Regions from separate parts of the Ammoniphilus sp. CFH 90114 genome, predicted to be linked through region 1. Evidence: riboswitches for the same ligand, from Rfam matches in the RefSeq annotation. Region 1 holds a riboswitch; the other holds the start of a gene.
The links. A riboswitch is a leader RNA that binds a small molecule or an ion and turns the genes downstream of it on or off. The one in region 1 is predicted to bind S-adenosylmethionine.
Positions count from the first base shown of each region.

Region 2: another riboswitch for S-adenosylmethionine. It lies ahead of EIZ39_RS07740 (bifunctional homocysteine S-methyltransferase/methylenetetrahydrofolate reductase); the one in region 1 lies ahead of metK (methionine adenosyltransferase).

Region 1 is NZ_SDLI01000010.1:48,870-53,065, reverse strand. Features, by position in the region: gene EIZ39_RS19950 (S8 family serine peptidase) at 1-2,157, shown strand, start outside; SAM riboswitch class I at 2,246-2,394, shown strand; gene metK (methionine adenosyltransferase) at 2,540-3,748, shown strand; gene EIZ39_RS19940 (polysaccharide deacetylase family protein) at 4,029-4,196, shown strand, end outside.
Region 2 is NZ_SDLI01000003.1:7,419-11,614, reverse strand. Features, by position in the region: gene EIZ39_RS07750 (putative bifunctional diguanylate cyclase/phosphodiesterase) at 1-1,145, opposite strand, end outside; gene spoIIR (stage II sporulation protein R) at 1,319-1,918, shown strand; SAM riboswitch class I at 2,001-2,121, shown strand; gene EIZ39_RS07740 (bifunctional homocysteine S-methyltransferase/methylenetetrahydrofolate reductase) at 2,233-4,068, shown strand; gene EIZ39_RS07735 (GNAT family N-acetyltransferase) at 4,141-4,196, shown strand, end outside.

The DNA of each region.
Region 1 (4,196 bases):
CTTCTTGCCATCTGTAGCATCGTTACAATATCTACTGTCCATGCCAATCCATCTACTCTTCCATCTGATCCCTATGTTAATAGTCAACACTACCATCAACAGATTAATACGACGGCTGCTTGGCAGGAGATTCGAGAAAATACTGATATTACGATTGCTATTCTTGATACAGGGGTGGATGTGGATCATCCAGACCTTAAAGCTAACCTGGTTCAAGGCTACAATCTGGTTCAACCTGACAAGCCGCCTCATGACGATCACGGACATGGAACAGCTACCGCCGGGATCCTAGGCGCTGTGGGCGATAATGGCATTGGGGTTACAGGAGTACTGTGGAATGCGAAAATGATGCCGATTAAGATCCTAGACAATAAAGGTGGAGGAGACGCGGGTCGTGTGGCTAAGGGAATACGCTTGGCTGTGGATAAGGGGGCCAAGATCATCTTGCTATCCTTGGGTGATCCCATCTACTCTACAGAGATGGAGAAAGCGATCCAGTATGCAGAGGACAAGGGAGTTCTCCTGATTGCGGCAACGGGGAACGATTCGAGTACCGTGAGCTACCCTGCCGCTTTTCCGACCGTGTTAAGTGTGAGTGCGGTAGATGCTTACAACATTCCTCTTTCCTATGCCAATCGTGGTCCGGAAGTAGACGTGGTAGCTCCAGGCCATCATATTTACTCTACGGCTAAAGATGGGAAGTACGCCTATGTTTCAGGGACTTCTATGGCTGCTCCACAGGTAGCAGGAATGGCTGCCTTACTGTTAAAGAAGGCCCCCTCTCTAACCCCACTAGAGGTTCGCATGATCATTCGAGCTTCGACTGAGGGGGTTGACACTAAAGGCTGGAATCCTAACACTGGATATGGACTCGTGAATGTACAGAAGGCCCTATCTCTGGTGGATAGTGATCCTATTGATTTATATGAACCGAATCAAACGATAGAACAAGTGGCGTCCCTCCCCTTCGTCGGCCAGACTCAGGCGCTAATCGGAAAAACGGATCCAGTAGACTGGTATCAAATTGAGCTTCCCTATCAGGGAAAGTTCCAACTCCAGACCCGGTCATTGACAGGAAAAGAGAATGTGCTGCAAATCGAAATCTATAATGGGGAGAAGAAAAAAGTATCGTCAGGGTTAAATCGCTGGGAGGGAACTTTAAAAGGTGGGACCTATCATTTCAGAGTAATGGATACCGGCGAGACCCCTTCTTTTCCTTATCATATCGATACCTCTTTTTCCGTCGGAGCTGATCCCTACGAAGATAATGATACGAAAGCGAAAGCTTCAAAAGTACCCATAAGTCAACAACAACTTATTAGAGGGACTTTTCATAAAAGAGCGGATGTGGATTGGTTCGTTGCGGATTATCTTTGGCCTGGGAAGCTCGAGGTGGAAGTGAAGACCGATACCATTCGGATGGATTCGGTGCTCACCATTGAGCAAGTTGGGAAAACGATAGAAAAGGTCGATCATGGTTCTGTTTCAAATGGACAGTCTGAGAGATGGTCGAAGACGGTTGATCCGGGTAAATTTTATTTTGCTTTACAAGAGTATTATGGAAATGCCGTTAATGGGCAGTATGAGCTGCAGATTCGGTATGAGACGTCGGATACAAGTGCTTTCCGTGATATTCAGGACCATTGGGCTAGGACGTCTATAGAAGATTTAGTGTCTCGAAAAATGATCCAGGGTTACCCAGATTATACCTTTCGGCCTAATCATAACATTACGAGAGCGGGAGCCGCTGCTGTGCTGCAAAATGTCCTTCAGCTGCCCACTTCAAGAGCAACAAGCACTTACCAGGATCTGAAAAAAGACCATTGGGTCTATTCGGCTATTGCTTCGCTTGGAGAGAGGGGAATTTTCAAAGGCGTAGCGAGTGAACGAATCTTTCCGGACCAGCCCTTGACCCGTGCGGAGTTGGCCGTACTCTTATACCAAGCCAGATACGGAACAGAGCAACCTGAGCAGATCAAAAGTAAGCAAGAGTTTACGGATGTACTAAGAGGTCACTGGGCTTACCCTTATATCATGAAGATGGCAGAACTCCAGCATATTCAAGGATTTCAGGATGGTAGCTTTCAGCCTGAAAGACAGACGACACGTGCGGAATTCGCTGTGTTGGTCAGAAATATGTGGTACCCAGCGCAATAAAGAGTTTGAGTTTTTATACTTTGTCGTATTATGTGTTAACCCATTGACAATCTACCAAACTTTAGCTATTCTTATGCAGAACGGATTACTCTTATTCCGAGAAGGCGCGAGGGACTGGCCCGATGATGCCCGGCAACCCGCGGTAATGATTCATATTTTTTCCTTTATGGGAAAGAATAAGATCAACCGTGCAAGGTGCTAACCAGCAGGATGCTATTGTGTCCTGGAAGATAAGAGGTAAAGGAGCGGAATGCTGGCCTTTTCCTCATGGGAGAAGGTCTTTATTTTTTCACCACCTCTTGAGTTGTTCGGAAAATGTAAGACAATGAGTGCCGTATCTTATACGTTTGTGATTATTGAAGGAGGTACGTGAAACATGGCGTTGAAAAAAGGTCGTCATCTCTTCACATCTGAATCTGTAACCGAAGGACACCCGGATAAGATCTGCGATCAGATCTCCGATTCCATCTTGGATGCTATCCTTGAGCAAGATCCTAATGCTCGTGTAGCTTGCGAAACTTCAGTAACAACAGGACTTGTTCTTGTCGCTGGAGAAATTACTACTTCTTCTTATGTGGATATTCCAAAGATTGTCCGTGAAACCGTTCGTGAAATCGGGTATACCCGTGCGAAATTCGGATTCGATGCGGATACTTGTGCTGTACTTACTTCCATTGACGAACAGTCTCCTGACATTGCGATGGGGGTTGACCAAGCGTTAGAAGCTCGTGAAGGTCAAGTGACAGACGAGCAAATCGATGCGATCGGAGCAGGGGACCAAGGATTGATGTTTGGTTTCGCGACCAACGAGACTCCTGAGCTGATGCCGCTTCCGATCTCTATGGCTCATAAATTGGCTCGCCGTGTAGCAGAGGTTCGCAAGAACGGAACCCTTACCTACCTTCGTCCAGATGCGAAGACTCAGGTGACGGTTGAATATGATGGAGATAAGCCGGTTCGTATTGATACGATCGTTATTTCTACTCAGCATGACCCTGAAGCGACTCTAGAGCAAATTAAGAAAGACGTTCAAGAACATGTCATTAAGCCGATCGTACCGGCTGAATATCTTGATGCTCAAACGAAGTACTTCATTAACCCAACAGGCCGTTTCGTTATCGGAGGTCCTCAAGGGGATGCAGGATTAACAGGACGTAAGATCATTGTTGATACGTACGGTGGATATGCTCGTCATGGCGGCGGTGCTTTCTCCGGTAAGGATCCTACAAAGGTTGACCGTTCTGCTGCTTATGCTGCTCGCTATGTAGCGAAGAACATCGTAGCAGCTGGTTTGGCTGACAAGTGTGAAGTTCAAGTGGCTTATGCGATTGGGGTAGCTCAACCGGTTTCCATTAACGTAGATACGTATGGAACAGGAAAGATCGAAGAAGAGCAGATCGTAAATTTGATCCGCAAGCACTTTGATCTTCGCCCAGCGGGCATCATTAAGGAATTGGATCTTCGTCGTCCAATCTATAAAGGAACAGCTGCTTACGGTCACTTTGGACGTACTGACCTGGATTTACCATGGGAGCGTACAGATAAGGCTGAACTTTTGAAGCAAGACGCGGCAACTTTTGCTCAAGCATAGTAGGGTTATGAAAAAAGTCCTGATTTGGTCTAGAGACTAGGCTGAATTGGGGCTTTTTTTTCGTATTTGCTTGATTAGGTTTAGAATCCTTCCGATAATAGGAATAAAGACTTTAGCCTAGTGAGGGACTGACCCTTATCAGAAACTAAAGGGTTTTGCTTGAAACCAAAATGCAATGATATACGTCCAAATAGATAGATATTTTAAAATCCCATTACTTTCCGGTAGGAATTTTGCACTATTTGTCGAATTGTGTAGAAATGAGGAGATGAGGGTAAGAATGAGACTAATAATAATCCTCTTATTGGCTATTGTGATGGGTTGCAGCCAACAGGAGAATGAGTCTATAGACGCACAAGTACAACCGGAACCAGCGGTGGATGAACTAAGTTCATCAGATGCAAAAGCCTCGGATCCCATTACAGAAGAACACCCCTATCGCGTATGG
Region 2 (4,196 bases), on a different contig from region 1:
TCGCCTATGGGTACGATTAACCCAGTCTCTTCAGCAAGTGGAATAAATTGATCGGGGGGAATCGCACCTAATTTCGTATGATTCCAACGCAATAGGGCCTCTGTAGCGATCCATTCACCCGTGCGAATATCTACCTTCGGTTGATAATATACTTTGAATTCTTTTTTATCTAAGGCTCTTCTTAATCCGCTCTCCAACTGTAATCTTTTACTGTTCTGTCCATCCATGTCTTCCGTAAAGAAGTGATAACGGTTTTTTCCTAATTCTTTGGCTCTATACAGGGCAGAATCAGCATGCTTAAGCAACTCATCAGAGCTTGTACCGTCTTGGGGGTAAAAGCTAATTCCGATACTAGGTGTGACGTAAAGTTCGTGATCATTAATCATATAAGGAAAGGAAATGCTCCACAGTATATGTTCCGCTCTCAATTTTGTTTCTTCAGCAGAAGTATCTCCCAAAAGGATAAAGAACTCATCGCCGCCCTGACGACATATAATCTCATCGTTCCCAAGACTGCTGGTTAATCGGTGAGCAACTTGCCGAAGAAGCAGGTCTCCGAATTCGTGACCTAGAGTGTCGTTAATGACTTTGAAACGGTCTAAGTCGACTATCATGACAGCAATCTGTTGATCTACCTGTTCGTCAATAGCATCTAATTTCTCTTTTAATTGTTCTTGAAAATAATGTCGGTTAGGCAGCCCTGTTAAAGAGTCGTAGTAAGCTAAATGGCGGATTTTTTCTTCATTCTGTTTTAGTCTTTGGTTACTCTCTAGTAATACCTGATTGATATTCTTAATTTCTTGTTGTTGTTTTTTTAGTCGATCGGTTAGAAAGCCCATTCCAATAGAAATCATAAAGTTAACGGAGTTATAGACAATTAGAGAATAAATGTTTTCGTATGTATAGGCTACACCCAAGTTGTAATAAAGAAACTCCGTTAGGGAACAGAGGACGAGGGAGAGGCTTGCACCGATGAGTCCGCCACGTAACCCATAATAAAAAGTGAGGAACATGGCCGGGATAAGATGCAACAGCCAAAAAATTTTGTAGGTTGGACTGAGCGAAATATGATTGATGATAGGGAGGAAATAAAGGATGGGGATGGCCCAACTCAAGTGAGGGCGACCAGGGAACATAAGGTTCATAGTAAGGCCTCTTTCCTTTGTGTGATTCATAAGTTAGCCTATCGATATGATATCATACTTTACAGAGCACAGATAAACAAATTTATTCAGAAAATAATTAATAATGTTTAAACCCTTTCTTTTCTGGCTAGACTGATGGCTAAGGAGAAAGAAAAGAGAGGGGAAACAGAAAAATGAAAAAGACAAGCTTAATTTTATTTGCATTTATCATATTGACTATGAGCTGGGAAGAACAGCGTTCTATAGCAACTCTAGTAAAAGAAGAACCTATTCCACAAGAGTCGATCCGATTGCGAGTGATCGCCAATAGCGACTCACCTCAGGATCAGTGGTTAAAGCAAGAAATACGTGATGAAATCAATCTTTATCTTACGAGTAAAGTAGATAGCCTAGACACGGTGGAAGAAGCTCGTGAAAAAATGGAAGAAGAGCTGCCACAACTTCAAGAAATTGTAGAGAAAACGATTACCAACAACGGCTTCTCTTATAATAGTCAAGTAGAGTTAGGAAAGGTGCCTTTCCCAACCAAAATGTATGGACAGTACGTTTATCCTGCCGGAGAATATGAGGCTCTTCGCGTGACAGTTGGACAAGGTATGGGTCAAAATTGGTGGTGCGTCTTATTCCCTCCACTATGCTTTGTAGACATAGACACAGGGGATGCGGTGAAGAAGGAAGAAGAGAATGGCGAGGATGGCGAAGGACCGAAGATTCAAGTGAAGTTCTTTGTATTAGAGGTATTTCAAAAGCTGTATAAGAGTCTCTTTTCCTAAGTAAATCCGTTGACAAATCAGAACGGCATCACGTATGATTACGTTAATATAAATTCTTAAGTATGCAACAAATCTAACACTTTTCTTATTTGGAGCAGGTGGAGGGACTGGCCCGATGAAACCCGGCAACCCGTTAAGGTGTACGACGCCTTAAGACAGGGTGCTAATTCCTGCAGGTACATTCGTTTCCTGGGAGATAAGAAGGGGCTCAAGAAGTTTAAGTTGACTGATTCGGAGAACCTTCTGGCTTATAAGCTGCAGAAGGTTTTTTTATGTTGAGATAAGACTTGGGTGAAAGGCAGGGGAGTGAGAGCATGAGAGAAAAGTCAGGGTTGCGGGAGTTGCTGCAGAATCGAGTATTAATTGCGGACGGAGCGATGGGGACGCTGTTGCATCGATACGGCATACCAGTAGGTACTTGTGGGGAAGAGCTGAATGTGACTCGTCCTGATGTGGTCCGAGATATTCATTTGCAATATGTGCTGGCCGGATCAGAGTTGATTGAAACGAATACCTATGGAGCGAATCGAGAAAAGCTATCTAAATATGGCTTAGAGGACCAGGTGGAGGAATTAAATCGGGCTGGAGTTGGGCTGGCTAGAGAGGCTGCAGGAGACTTGGCTTTTGTAGTCGGTTCCGTAGGAGGGATCCTAGGTGGGAGAAGAAGAAATATCCCGTCAGAAGAACTTAAGGAGGTTTATGCTGAGCAAATTAAGAGTTTAGTGGAAGCAGGAGTAGATGGTCTATTACTTGAGACGTTCTGTTTCGTCGATGAAGCGATCATCGCTCTATCTGTAGCTCGACGCTTTAGCTCGCTGCCTATCATCTGTCAGCTTACGATTCAAGATATCCAAAGAACACAGGATGGCTATTCATTGGAATCCGCTTTTGGCCGTCTAGTGGATGCCGGTGCTGATATTGTGGGCTTGAATTGCTATAACGGTCCAGCCAATATTATTCGTTCTCTAGAGTCTTTACCTGTAAAAGAGGGATTACAGCTGTCTGTGTATCCGAATGCAGGGCTGCCTGAATATGTGGATGGACAGTTCTTGTATCCTTCTTCAGCTGAATATTTTGCTGACTCTGCTGAGAAACTGCATCAGTTAGGAGCCAGAATCATAGGGGGATGCTGCGGAACGACACCAGAACATATTAAGGCCGTGGCATCACGGCTGAAGGGCAGAACCCCGATTTATAAGAAAGAATCAGCAGTAAAAGAGATTACCAACGAGCCGAAGGTCATCATTTCTTCTGAAGTTTTTCAAGAAAAAACCATTCCTGAGCTTGTGAAGGAACAGCCTACCGTTATCGTTGAGCTTGACCCGCCCCGAGATCTTGATTTTCAACCTTTCTTGGAAGGGGCCGCATCCTTGAAGGAAGCGGGAGCGGATGCCATTACAATGGCGGACAATTCCTTAGCCATGACAAGAATGAGTAATATGGCCTTAGGAGCATTAGTTAAGGAGAAAGTGGGCATTCGCCCGTTGGTTCATATTACATGCCGTGACCGGAATTCGATTGGACAGCAATCTCACCTTATGGGTTTATATGCGCTAGGAATTGATCACGTCTTGGCAATCACAGGAGATCCTACCCGCTACGGCGATCTTCCTGGTGCTTCTTCGGTTTATGATATGACTTCCTTTGAGCTTATTCGCATGACGAAGCAATTAAATGAAGGAGTAGGTTTCTCGGGACGGACATTAAAGAAGAGAGCGGCCTTTACCGTTGCAGCGGCTTTTAACCCAAACACACGACACTTGCATAAAGCGGTAGAACGCTTGGAGAAGAAGGTCGATGCGGGAGCCGACTATGTGATGAGCCAGCCCCTGTATGATCATGAACAGATCTTTCAGGTGGCGGAAGCGACCCGCCATGTGAAGGTTCCTATTTTTATAGGGATTATGCCGCTGACGAGTCATCGCAATGCTGAATTTCTCCATAACGAAGTGCCTGGAATAAGGCTATCGGATGATGTACGTGCACGGATGGCCCGATATGAAGGGGAAGATGCAAAAAAACAGGGGGTTGAAATTGCCCTAGAGCTCATTGATACGGCTCGTCAATATTTTAACGGAATCTATCTCATCACTCCTTTCATGCGCTATGAAATGACTGCTGAACTTACGAAGTATGTGAAAAATAGCTGATTCTTTAGCATACTCTATCAAACTTCTTCATATCTATGATAGAAATGATAGAGAAGAGGGGTGCTTTTGTTTATGAGTCTTGTCATGCGGGTAGCTAGAAAGAATGATGTAGAGCAAATGGTAGAACT